3 regions of the Kluyvera georgiana genome follow, and region 3 is predicted to be linked to each of the others. Evidence: predicted binding sites of a transcription regulator. Region 3 holds the regulator's gene; each other region holds the start of a gene.
The links. The regulator Fur, encoded in region 3, represses iron uptake genes when iron is present. The targets are predictions, from matches to a motif close to ATAATAATGAGAACNACTATCAA.
Positions count from the first base shown of each region.

Region 1: a site for Fur is predicted at 2,220-2,242, ahead of sufA (Fe-S cluster assembly scaffold SufA). Genes of this name have one in related genera too.
Region 2: a site for Fur is predicted at 1,668-1,690, ahead of ftnA (non-heme ferritin). Genes of this name have one in related genera too.

Region 1 is NZ_CP158865.1:2,701,552-2,705,600, reverse strand. It holds gene ABTW00_RS12845 (class I SAM-dependent methyltransferase) at 1-438, shown strand, start outside; gene ABTW00_RS12840 (SDR family oxidoreductase) at 536-1,279, opposite strand; gene ABTW00_RS12835 (nuclear transport factor 2 family protein) at 1,457-1,792, opposite strand; gene sufA (Fe-S cluster assembly scaffold SufA) at 2,283-2,651, shown strand; gene sufB (Fe-S cluster assembly protein SufB) at 2,662-4,049, shown strand, end outside.
Region 2 is NZ_CP158865.1:1,925,632-1,929,680, reverse strand. It holds gene ABTW00_RS09165 (HD domain-containing phosphohydrolase) at 1-1,176, shown strand, start outside; gene yecR (YecR family lipoprotein) at 1,263-1,598, shown strand; gene ftnA (non-heme ferritin) at 1,787-2,284, shown strand; gene ABTW00_RS09150 (YecH family metal-binding protein) at 2,319-2,558, opposite strand; gene tyrP (tyrosine transporter TyrP) at 2,755-3,966, shown strand; gene ABTW00_RS09140 (YecA family protein) at 4,005-4,049, opposite strand, start outside.
Region 3 is NZ_CP158865.1:3,493,807-3,497,855, forward strand. It holds gene ybfE (LexA regulated protein) at 1-240, shown strand, start outside; gene fldA (flavodoxin FldA) at 391-921, shown strand; gene fur (ferric iron uptake transcriptional regulator) at 1,214-1,666, shown strand; gene chiQ (ChiQ/YbfN family lipoprotein) at 1,874-2,206, opposite strand; gene chiP (chitoporin ChiP) at 2,256-3,662, opposite strand.

The DNA.
Region 1 (4,049 bases), 790 kb from region 3:
GCCGGTGACTTTTCGGCAGTAGCCATCGAAAAGGCACGAAATCGTGTTCGGGAAGGGTATGAGTCTCCCCATTTCCACTCCGGGGATGTCGCCAATCTGAAAGATATATCAGGGCCATTCGATGTTTCTTATGATGTTGGTTGTTTTGATTGCCTTGATGAGCCCGGGCAGATGAAATATGCCCGTGAAGTGAACCGCTTACTGAAACCTGACGGCGTGCATCTGATACGGGCGATGGATATTTCGCCACGGGGCATGCGACTCACCCCGCAGGTCATCGAGAAAGTATTTGGCCAATATTTTGAGCGGGTAAGCGCAGACCGTCATTATCGTCGCGAGGCTGATTCTCATTGGTACAGGCTTTTGAAAAAACGGATAAGTCATAAACGAGAATACAGGGTTGACGCGCTGTATGTGCTGGCGCGCAGCCATGAATAGCGGACCGGATTAGCATTTCAGACATGAAGTAACAAAAAAGAACATATACCTGTCTATTGTTTATAGCGGCGTAGGCTGGATGCGGGATGTCGTTAGATTATTCCTGACACCGCAAGTCTTCGCGCGTTGGCCCTTGAAAGTAGATAGTACTGATATGGCAACTACGTGGTTGAGTCAGTACAAAACGAATCGTTTCCCAGACGGAACGTCCATTCATTAGGCGCTCACCCATTCTGGATTGATTATCAACAGGCTCTTCTAACCCCGTCACTTCAAAATCCGGCGGATACAACCCGGTTACCCGTATATTTTCTCTGGATAATTGTTCTGACAGTTTAGTTGTAAAACCGCTAAGCCCATGTTTGCTAGCAAAAAAAGCAGGGTGGGCAATTGAATCAGTAAAGTGAGGAATGCCGCATGCGGAGATAATTGACACAATGTCAGCACTGTCTGAGCGCCTTAATCCGGGAAGCAATGCCTGCGTGAGGAGAATTGAACCCGTCAGGCCTGAACTGATGGTATTAAATATTTCAGTAGCAGACTGCTCGTCCATTGTGCCTGGCAACCATTGAGCAGCATTGAGGATTAAAATGTCTATGGGACTGTTGGCGCTTAAGATCTGTGAAGAAAACTGAGAAATGGATGCCGGCTGGGTTAAATCACAGATATACCCTTGTGCACTACCACCTTGAGCAGTGATGATGCTGCAGGTTTTTTCGATATCATCAACCCGTCGAGCGGAAAAAATGACTTCGACGCCTTCTTGCGCCAACCAAACGCATAATGCCTGCCCAAATCCTCCTCCGCCTCCAGTGATAACGGCTTTTTTACCTTTCAACATCGTCATGTTTCCCTCTCGTGATGAGTATATGTTGACGGAGGTATAGCATGATGGGATGGGATAACATCTTCCCGTTAGTGCCATTCACCATAGGATATAAACGGCAGTATTCTGCCTATTCAGAAAGCAACATCCGTTGTGACCTGATTCTTATTGAGAATGACAGCGCGTTTCGCATTACGGAAAATAGAACCAGGCAGTTGTAATGCGTTCATTTTTAACTTCAAAGACGGCTACGCTTTCCAGCGGATTGGGAGACAAACCGTATATCAGCTCATGGTCGAACACTTTATTACCTAATACCGTTCTGGAAATAAGCTTTGCTCTGAGTTGTGGATTGTTAAAGCGATTATTGACGTAAAACTCACGTAATGACGCTTTGCCTATCGTTGAGGGCGTTTCAGTGGGCATCCGATATCCTTTAAACTCATCTGAAAAGCAAGAGATAAATCCGTCAATATCATGCGCATTATATGCTTCAAACTGTGCTTTAACGATTGATTCTACTGACATGCAGCAACTCCATGTGTGAATTTTAATGCAAATTTAATGAATATGAAATCACATCAACGGCGCGGTCTCAAGACAAATTTATCCAGTTATGCCGTTGTCGCACGCATCACGTCAGAGGAATGTGGTGTACGGGGAATCATCATTGGTGGTGCGTTATATATCTCCATACCGTGTTTTTATAACTCATTGATAATGTTCTAAGTGCTTGATTCGCAGAAAGTCGAAAAACCGATTAAATAAATAGGCATTGGCTATGCATCTTTAGCACACCCTCATTTTTTGCCTATTACTCATCATAAATACATTATTTTTCAATTCATTATAAAAAAATCGCTATCTCACTCGCTCGTGTCGACAGGGTCTATGCTTATAAAAAGGCCTGAGAAAAGGGGCACCCGTGGAATACCCCCATGCGCTGAGGGTTGAAGTGATAATCATTATCACTAACATGGTGCTAGCCCCTTTGTGGCTCCACTGATGAGGTAGACCTATGGATTTGCATTCAGGAACCTTCGATCCCAACGATGTGACCTGGCGCGGCATTACGCTGACGCCGTCGGCCGCGGCGCATATTCGCGAGCTGGTCAAACAGCAGCCCACGATTCAGGGCGTACGTTTGGGGGTGAAGCAGACCGGCTGCGCGGGCTTTGGCTACGTGCTGGACGCGGTAAGCGAGCCGGATAAAGACGATCTGTTGTTTGAATCCGACGGCGCGAAGCTGTGGGTGCCTTTACGCGCAATGCCGTTTATTGATGGCACAGAGGTGGATTATGTGCGCGAAGGTTTGAATCAGCTGTTCAAATATCATAATCCGAAGGCGCAGAACGAATGTGGCTGCGGCGAAAGCTTCGGAGTATAGGCGGTACATAATGACGCGTAATACTGACGCAACTGACGATGTCCAGACCTGGGCCGGTGGCCCGCTGAACTACAAAGAAGGGTTCTTTACCCAGCTGCAAACCGACGAGTTGGCGAAAGGCATCAACGAAGAGGTGGTGCGGGCGATTTCTGCCAGGCGCAACGAACCGGAATGGATGCTGGAATTTCGCCTGAAGGCCTACCGCGCCTGGCTTTTGATGGAAGAACCTCACTGGTTAAAAGCGAAATACGACTCGCTGAATTACCAGGACTACAGCTATTACTCCGCGCCGTCCTGCGGCAACTGTGACGATACCTGCGCCTCTGAACCTGGGGCACGGCAACAAACGGGGGCCAGCAGCTTTTTAACCGATGAGGTGGAAGCCGCGTTTAATCAACTGGGCGTGCCGGTCCGCGAGGGCAAAGAGGTGGCGGTTGACGCGATTTTTGATTCCGTCTCGGTTGCCACGACCTACCGGGAAAAGCTCTCGGAGCAGGGCATTATCTTTTGTTCGTTTGGTGAAGCGATTCACGATCATCCCGAGCTGGTCAAACGCTATCTCGGCACGGTGGTGCCGGAAAATGACAACTTCTTCGCCGCGCTCAACGCCGCGGTGGCGTCGGACGGCACCTTTATTTATATCCCCAAAGGCGTGCGCTGCCCGATGGAGCTGTCGACCTATTTTCGCATTAACGCGGAGAAAACCGGCCAGTTTGAACGCACCATTCTGATTGCCGATGAAGGCAGCTATGTCAGCTACATTGAAGGCTGCTCGGCCCCGGTACGAGACAGCTACCAGCTGCACGCGGCGGTGGTGGAGGTGATCATTCATAAAGACGCGGAGGTGAAATACTCCACCGTGCAGAACTGGTTCCCTGGCGATAACAACAGCGGCGGGATCCTGAATTTCGTCACCAAGCGCGCGCTGTGTGAAGGCGAAAACAGCAAGATGTCGTGGACACAGTCGGAAACGGGCTCGGCGATCACCTGGAAATACCCCAGCTGCATTCTGCGCGGCGATAACTCGGTGGGCGAGTTCTTCTCGGTGGCGCTGACCAGCGGCCATCAGCAGGCCGATACCGGCACCAAGATGATTCACATTGGTAAAAACACCAAATCCACCATTATTTCGAAGGGGATCTCCGCCGGACACAGCCAGAACAGCTATCGCGGTCTGGTCAAAATCATGCCGACGGCAACTAACGCCCGTAACTACACCCAGTGCGATTCGATGCTGATTGGCCCTGACTGCGGAGCGCATACCTTCCCGTACGTGGAATGCCGTAATAACAGCGCGCAGCTGGAGCACGAAGCGACCACTTCACGCATTGGCGAAGACCAGCTTTTCTACTGCCTGCAGCGCGGAATTAGCGAGGATGACGCTATCTCAATGATCGT
Region 2 (4,049 bases), 1.6 Mb from region 3:
CGACTTGCCGATATTATTGACGTCCGCGACGGCGCACAGTTGGAGGGGCTGGTTGGACCGTTGTTGAACTGGTACAACGCTTATTACAATAAGGTCGGTCAGCCCTTTATTCTTGATGAAGAGCAGGTGCGCCATCAGCGGATTGGCGTGATTCGCGGCTCCTTTGCCGCCTACTATCTGCGCCAGCGGTTTGGTACTGACGTTACGCTGGTCGCACGTGCCACCCTCGACGAGCTGCTGGATACCATTGATAACAACCAGATCGACTTTATTCTCGGTGATTTAAGCTCGCTCGAGCAGGCGCTACGCGGCAGCGATCTGTTCCGTGGCGCACTGAAAGTCGCAGGACTGACCCACTCAAGTTTTCAGATTGGTACCTGGGTGAACATCGATCACCCGCTGCATGCACTGCTGGCGCAGGTTCATCTGATCTCCAGCTATCGTCACCAAATCACGCCGCCGACCAACGTCCCAGCCTCCACGTCGTTAAGTAAAAATTCATTACAAATGATTAGCGCCGGACTGCTGGCCGCGCTGGTCTTTATTCTGAGTATGATGCTGATGATGTGGCGGCATATGAACAAGAACCGCGCGATTAACCGCAGCATCGTCGAAGCGATGGAAAAAATTAATCACGTCCACGACGATGAGACCGGCTGTCATATCCGCCGCGTCTCTGCCTATTGCAGCCTGTTAGCCCGCGCGATGAAGCTGCCTCAGCGTCAAATCCGCGATATTGAGAATTTTGCCTCGCTGCATGACATCGGCAAAATTGCGGTGCCCGAGACGATTCTGCATAAGCAAGGCAAACTCACCGAGGACGAATTTAAGCAGATTCAGCAGCATTCAGTGAAGGGCTGGCGCATCGTGCAGGGGCTGGTGCTCGGCTCTGTGGCGGAAAATCTGATCCGCTACCACCATGAAAAATGGGACGGCAGCGGCTATCCGGATGGGTTAGCCGGTGAAGCCATCCCGCTGGAGGCGCGTATTCTGGCCATTGCCGACGTTTACGATGCGCTGCGGCAAAAGCGCATCTACAAGCCCAGCTTCTCGCATGAGCGCGCATACGAAATCATCGTCAGCAGTTCAGGCAGCCATTTTGACCCAACGCTGGTCAAACTGTTTTGCCAGTTGCACCTGCAGTTTCAGGCTATTTACGAGTCACAAACGGATTAACACCTGAATCTGGCGACTATTCAAGGGATTGGCCGCAGGTCACGTCAGTTATAATGAGACTACGACAGATTGCGCAGAGCGACATGATGAAAAGCCTCATTCTTATCCCCGCCCTGCTGGCCCTTTCCGCGTGCACGGTTCCCCGCACGGCGAGTGTCAGCGAAGTTGATGCAACCAGCGGTATCGTTCGCCTGACCTACGGACAGGCGGTACTGCAGAATGCCCGCACCGACAGTTACCTGGCCCAATCCGAGGCCAATAAAGCCTGCCAGCAGATGGGCTACGCCACCGCTTTTTCCTATGGTCAGCCGATTCCCACCTGCTCCACCATTAGCGGCTCGCTGTGCCTCAACGAATATATTACCCTTCAGTACCAGTGCCGGGGTATCGCAAATATTCCTGCCTCCAGCGCCTATTATTAGCCCCACCGCCGGTGAATTCCGGCATTATTATTCCCCTTGATATTTATCGTTATATTTATGCCAATGAGTTTTATTCCCATTCGCATTATTATATCGATCATTTTATATTTACCTTTTGCAAATAAATTAATAACAACTTATAGTTCTGCTGTAATTAACAATTAACCTATTTTTTCGGGAGCGACACCATGCTAAAAGCGCCAATGATCGAGAAATTAAACGAACAGATGAATCTCGAACTTTATTCTTCGCTGCTGTATCAACAGATGAGCGCCTGGTGTAGCTTCAACAGTTTTGAAGGCGCCGCCGCCTTTTTACGCCGCCACGCGCAGGAAGAGATGACGCACATGCAGCGCCTGTTTGATTACCTGACCGACACCGGCAGTCTGCCACGCATCAATAGCGTCTCTTCGCCGTTTGCCGAGTATGCATCACTGGACGAACTGTTCCGTGTGACCTATGAGCACGAGCAGCTGATTACCAGCAAAATTAATGAACTGGCGCACGCCGCTATGTCCAACCAGGATTATCCGACCTTTAATTTCCTGCAGTGGTATGTTGCGGAACAGCATGAAGAAGAGAAATTGTTTAAATCCGTTATCGATAAGCTGACGCTGGCAGGTAAAAGCGGTGAAGGTCTGTACTTCATTGATAAAGAGCTGGCAACGCTCGATACTCAGAATTAATGTTCATGCAGCGGCGTTAATACGCCGCTGCTGATTAATGTCGGCATATCTTACTTTCTTCGGTCGTAAAACCCGATTCCAGCGGTATAAATTTCCCTTTCTTATACAAAAAAGCCACCAGCTCGCCCGCGCTCATATTTTCCGCAGAACAAGTATGAAAACGCGCATGCTCGCCAAAGCGTGCACGAATGGCCGCTTCCAGACTTTCGAAGCTGTACTGCTGGCCTGATGCAATCATCATATTCAGTACTTCGTGACCGTGAATAGAGTCCATTATTTCTCCCCTTAAAAAAGGTCACCATAAACTGCATTTGTACTGCATGTTTTGCGCTAGCGCAGCTTTCTGGCGTCCTATAAAAAACGTAAACTTTTAATTACACCATCTGTAATTCAGATTTGACGAATGACGCATATTCACATACTCTGCGCGACATCTTTCGTTGTGAATACGTTGTGAAGTAGAGGAAAGCGTGAAGAACCGTACTCTGGGGAGTATTTTAATCGTCGCCGGCACCACCATCGGCGCAGGAATGTTGGCAATGCCGCTTGCCTCAGCGGGGGTCGGTTTTGGCATCACGTTGGTGCTGCTGGTAGGTCTGTGGGCATTAATGTGCTACACCGCCCTGCTGCTGCTGGAAGTGTATCAGCACGTACCGGCCGACACCGGATTAGGTTCTTTGGCGCTACGCTACCTGGGACGCCACGGGCAGTGGATCACCGGCTTTAGCATGATGTTCCTGATGTACGCGCTCACGGCGGCCTATATCAGCGGTGCGGGTGAACTGCTGGCTTCAAGTCTCAACCAGTGGTTTAGCATGGATATGCCACCCGCGATGGGCGTACTGCTGTTTACCGCCATCGGCGGCATGATCATCTGCGTGGGCACCTCGCTGGTCGATCTATTTAACCGCTTTCTGTTTAGCGCCAAAATCATTTTTCTGATCGTCATGCTGGCGCTGCTGCTGCCGCACATTCACAAAATTAATCTGATGACGCTACCGATGGCCCAGGGGCTGGCGCTGTCGGCCATTCCGGTTATCTTTACCTCGTTTGGCTTCCACGGCAGCGTACCGAGTATCGTTAGCTATATGAACGGCGACGTACGCAAACTGCGCGGCATTTTTATCATCGGTAGCGCCATCCCGCTGGTCGCCTATCTGTTCTGGCAGTTGGCAACCCTCGGCAGCATCGACTCGCCGGTCTTTAGCGCACTCATGTCTCAGCACGCGGGCCTGAACGGCCTGTTAATGGCGATTCGCGAAGTTGTCGCCTCGCCGCACGTTGAGCTAGCCGTCCACCTGTTTGCTGACCTGGCGCTGGCGACCTCCTTCCTCGGCGTCGCACTGGGGCTGTTTGACTATCTGGCGGACCTGTTCCAGCGCAAAAATAGCGTCCGCGGCCGTCTACAAACCGGCGGTATCACCTTCCTGCCACCGCTGGCCTTCGCGCTGTTCTACCCGCGCGGTTTTGTGATGGCGCTGGGTTACGCGGGCGTGGCTCTGGCAGTGCTGGCGTTGATTATCCCGTCATTGCTGACGCTGCAAAGCCGCAAACACCACCCTCAGGGCGGCTATCGCGTCGCCGGAGGAAAACCGATGCTGTGGCTGGTGTTTGCCTGCGGGATTGCGGTGATTGGCATTCAGGCAGGAATCGCGACCGGGCTGTTACCGTCGGTGGGGTAAGTGTCTTGATATAAAAAAGGGGCCAATCGGCCCCTTTTTTATTTTGCTAAACAACACTGCTTATATTTCTTTCCGCTGCCGCA
Region 3 (4,049 bases):
CGGCCGGGAAGACCCAAAACCAATCCGCTTTCGCGTGACGAACAGCTCCGCATTAATAAGCGTAATCAGCTCAAACGCGACAAAGTTCGCGGGCTTAAGCGCGTCGAGCTGAAGCTCAACAGCGACGCCGTTGATGCGCTCAACGAGCTGGCGGCCGCCCGTGACATGAGCCGCAGCGAACTCATCGAAGAGATGCTGATGAGCCAACTGGCGCTGCTGCACGGGCAAGGGAAAGTCTGAAATATCCCCCAGAACACACTTTCATGTAGCAGAGTGTGCAGTACGGCACGATAGCTGTTTCCGCACGCTTCTCTGTTCTGCTATGATTGCCCTTATCTGTGGGCAATAAGCCACCACCATATCATTAAGTTTCAAGAGGTTATTTTACTCATGGCAATCGTTGGCATCTTCTTCGGTAGCGACACCGGGAACACCGAAAATATCGCAAAAATGATTCAAAAACAGCTTGGTAAAGATGTCGCTGACGTTCACGACATTGCCAAGAGCAGCAAAGAAGACCTGGCAGGCTACGATATCCTGCTGCTGGGCATCCCAACCTGGTACTACGGTGAAGCCCAGTGCGACTGGGACGATTTCTTCCCGTCTCTGGAAGAAGTTGACTTCAACGGTAAGCTGGTCGCCCTGTTCGGCTGTGGCGATCAGGAAGACTACGCGGAATACTTCTGCGATGCGTTGGGCACTATCCGCGACATCATTGAGCCAAACGGCGCGACCATCGTTGGTCACTGGCCAACCGCAGGCTACCACTTCGAAGCGTCGAAAGGCCTGGCCGATGACGACCACTTCGTGGGTCTGGCGATTGACGAAGACCGTCAGCCGGAGCTGACCGCTGAACGCGTTGAAAAATGGGTTAAGCAGGTTGCTGAAGAACTGCACCTCGACGAAATCAAAAACGCCTGATGATATTGAGGCGCGATAACAAATCGCGCCTCATTAATAGGTAAAAGCAATCAAAATAATAGCTACATTTTTTTAACTTTTCAGCGCATACCTGTACAATATCTTCTGATTTAGCGTAGGTTCATCGCTCTGTTTGTCGGTGACGCCTCGTTTTTGAAAGCTTAGTTTACCCAAGCCTTGCTGTTTTCATTTAGCCAGGGTCATTCTATAATGAGACGCATTAAAACGGGTGAATTCTCTGTGATACTTTCGCTGATGGAAGTTAATCGTTTAGCAACAGGACAGATTCCGCATGACTGACAATAATACCGCATTAAAGAAGGCTGGCCTGAAAGTCACACTTCCACGGTTAAAGATTCTGGAAGTTCTTCAGGAACCGGATAACCACCATGTCAGCGCGGAAGACTTATACAAACGCCTGATCGACATGGGTGAAGAAATTGGCCTGGCCACGGTTTATCGTGTTCTGAACCAGTTTGACGACGCGGGCATCGTGACCCGTCATAACTTCGAAGGCGGCAAATCCGTTTTCGAACTGACTCAGCAGCATCACCACGATCACCTGATCTGCCTCGACTGTGGCAAAGTGATCGAGTTCAGCGACGAATCTATCGAAGCTCGTCAGCGTGAAATTGCCGCCAAACACGGAATTCGTCTGACCAACCACAGTCTTTATCTTTACGGCCACTGTGCAGAAGGCGACTGCCGTGAAGATGAACATGCGCATGATGGCGTTGAAAAATAACGTTTCGTGATGCCTGAAAAGCCAGCCTGAAGGTTGGCTTTTTTTATGGGCGCAATCTGATCAATTCGCCTCACCTTGCGTATGGTAAAAGCAACTTTGCCCGTCAGGAAAGCGAGCTTGTCATCCGCCTGCTCCAGCGGAGAGCCAACCCTGTAACGCAAAAAGGGCGGAGAAAACTCTCCGCCCTTTTTGCTATAACAACAATCGCTATTTTGTGGCGTTGTTACTGCGAATTTCCTGCCACATTTTATCGCATTTGGCTTTTACGGCCTGGTCGTTACCGGTACGGGTTGCCTGAATACACTGCTGGTAGTCCAGCACGCGTACGCTTTCCTGATTGGCAAACTGTTCGTGCTGTTTCTCTTGCTTCAGCACGTTCAGTACGCTCTGGCAGGCCTGGATTTTATCCGGATTGCCTTCAGCGGTGTTAATGCACGCGCTGTAGGCATCCTTCAGCTTACTGTCTTCTTTCGGCGCGGATGGCTGAGCGCAAGCGGTAAGGCCAGCGGCCATCAGGGCAACAATAATCAGTTTTTTCATACGATGAGCCTCTTAGCGGCGGCAGAGGCTTCCCCTGCCGCATCATGCATCAGAAAATGGTGAACGGTGCGATAACCATAAATTTCACGTCACGCTCATCCTGGAAGATGTTGCCGTAACCACCGCCCCAGCTCGGGATATCGGAGTGGTTGTCGTACTGAGTGAAGTGCAGTTTGAAGAGGGTACCCTTCGCACGACCTTCCTGTACGGTATACATGGCATCCAGGCTGTATGCAGATTCTCTGATCGTATTGTTTTTGTTGTAGTATGCGTCCGGGTTCATCTGCCAGGTCGCTGGTTTCGCATCCCATGCATAGACGTAGGATGCACCCACTGCCCAGCCAGGAAGATTCCAGTTCTTCAGGTCATACATACCGCCGAAGAAGACCGCTTTTTCACCGTTGGCGTTGAAGTCAGAGCGGTTATCCCACCAGATATCCAGACGACCGTTTGAGGAAGCGTAGGTCGGGGTCATACGCTGCAGGAAGTAGCCCTGCTGACCGTCGGCCTTAACCCAGGTTCCTTCCAGACGGAAGTCGAAAACTTCGTTCAGTTTATAGCCGAAGGTTAACGCCTGCAGCCACGCGGTGCCGTCGTAAATATCGTTCACGCCGTGATCGCTCACTTTGTCACGGGTACCGTAGAACTGGTAGCTGGTGGTCAGCGGGCCGCCAGGGATATCAAATTTGTAGCTTGCTTTGGCGAAGTACTGGTCCACATAACCTTCCGCCTGACCGAATGCCGCTTCCAGCACCAGGTCATTTTTGAAATCGTATTTCGCACCGATAGAGTGCAGGTAATCCACCTTGGTCTTCTTATCATTCTGATAGAAGTTATCCATCTCCAGGTGCCATGGCGCCTTATACTCGTTGGTCCACATGTAGGAGAAGCTCAGCGCGCCGTTGTCGCCGTAGTCAAAGTTTGCCCCGGCTTCCGCGCCCTGGTAGGTACCCGGCATAAAGCTCCAGTGCGGCGCCAGCAGGGTTTGACCGGTTGGCTGAATGTAACCCGCACGCGCCCAGGTTGGGCCAAGTTTAAATTTAGCCGCCGCTTTATACAGGCTGATACCGCTCTTATCGCCGCTGTAATCTTCGCTATAGCCTTTGTTTTTTGACGAGAAGGCAATTTCGTTCGGGTGACCGCTTTCGCTACTTTCGTTCATTTCAATTGCGGTAAACGCCGCAATATCAATACCGAACATGTCAGCCGCATAACCTGACTGGAAGTCGAGGTTGGCGTTCCAGGTGGAGTGAGAAAGGTTGGTTTTATATTTGTCGTGATCGGTCACATCTTTACGGTCACGCTCACGCTGCCAGTAATAGATGCCGCCGGTTAATGTTGAATCATCAATGAACCCTTCTGCCTTCGCTTCCGGAGTCATTACAAAGCCTGACATTGCTGTCACACCGGCGATAGCCAGCGCCAGCGTACTACGTTTGCCACTAAACGTACGCATAGTTATATCCTCTTTGACTTTTAAAAATGCCGCTGCAAAGCAGAAGCAAAAAATAAAACGCTAAAAAAAATGAACTTCTGGAAAAAGGTGTTTCAGTACACTGATAGACTATTTTTCGCGACGCGAATTATCAATCCTTTTCCGCAACAAGAGTGCAGGATTATGACAAAGCGCACATATTTGGTTTCAATGTGTAACGTAATGCGTTGTTAACATTTTTCCGCGCCAGACCTTGCGGGGCCTGAATCAAATGTTAATGAGACCGTTTACATGTCCGGCTTATAACAAAGAGTGTGACAAAAAGAGAAAATCTTAGAGGCAGGAAATTCATATTAATTCGCTACGCGAAACTATAGATCATAGAGGGGATATATCGATGAGCAGCAC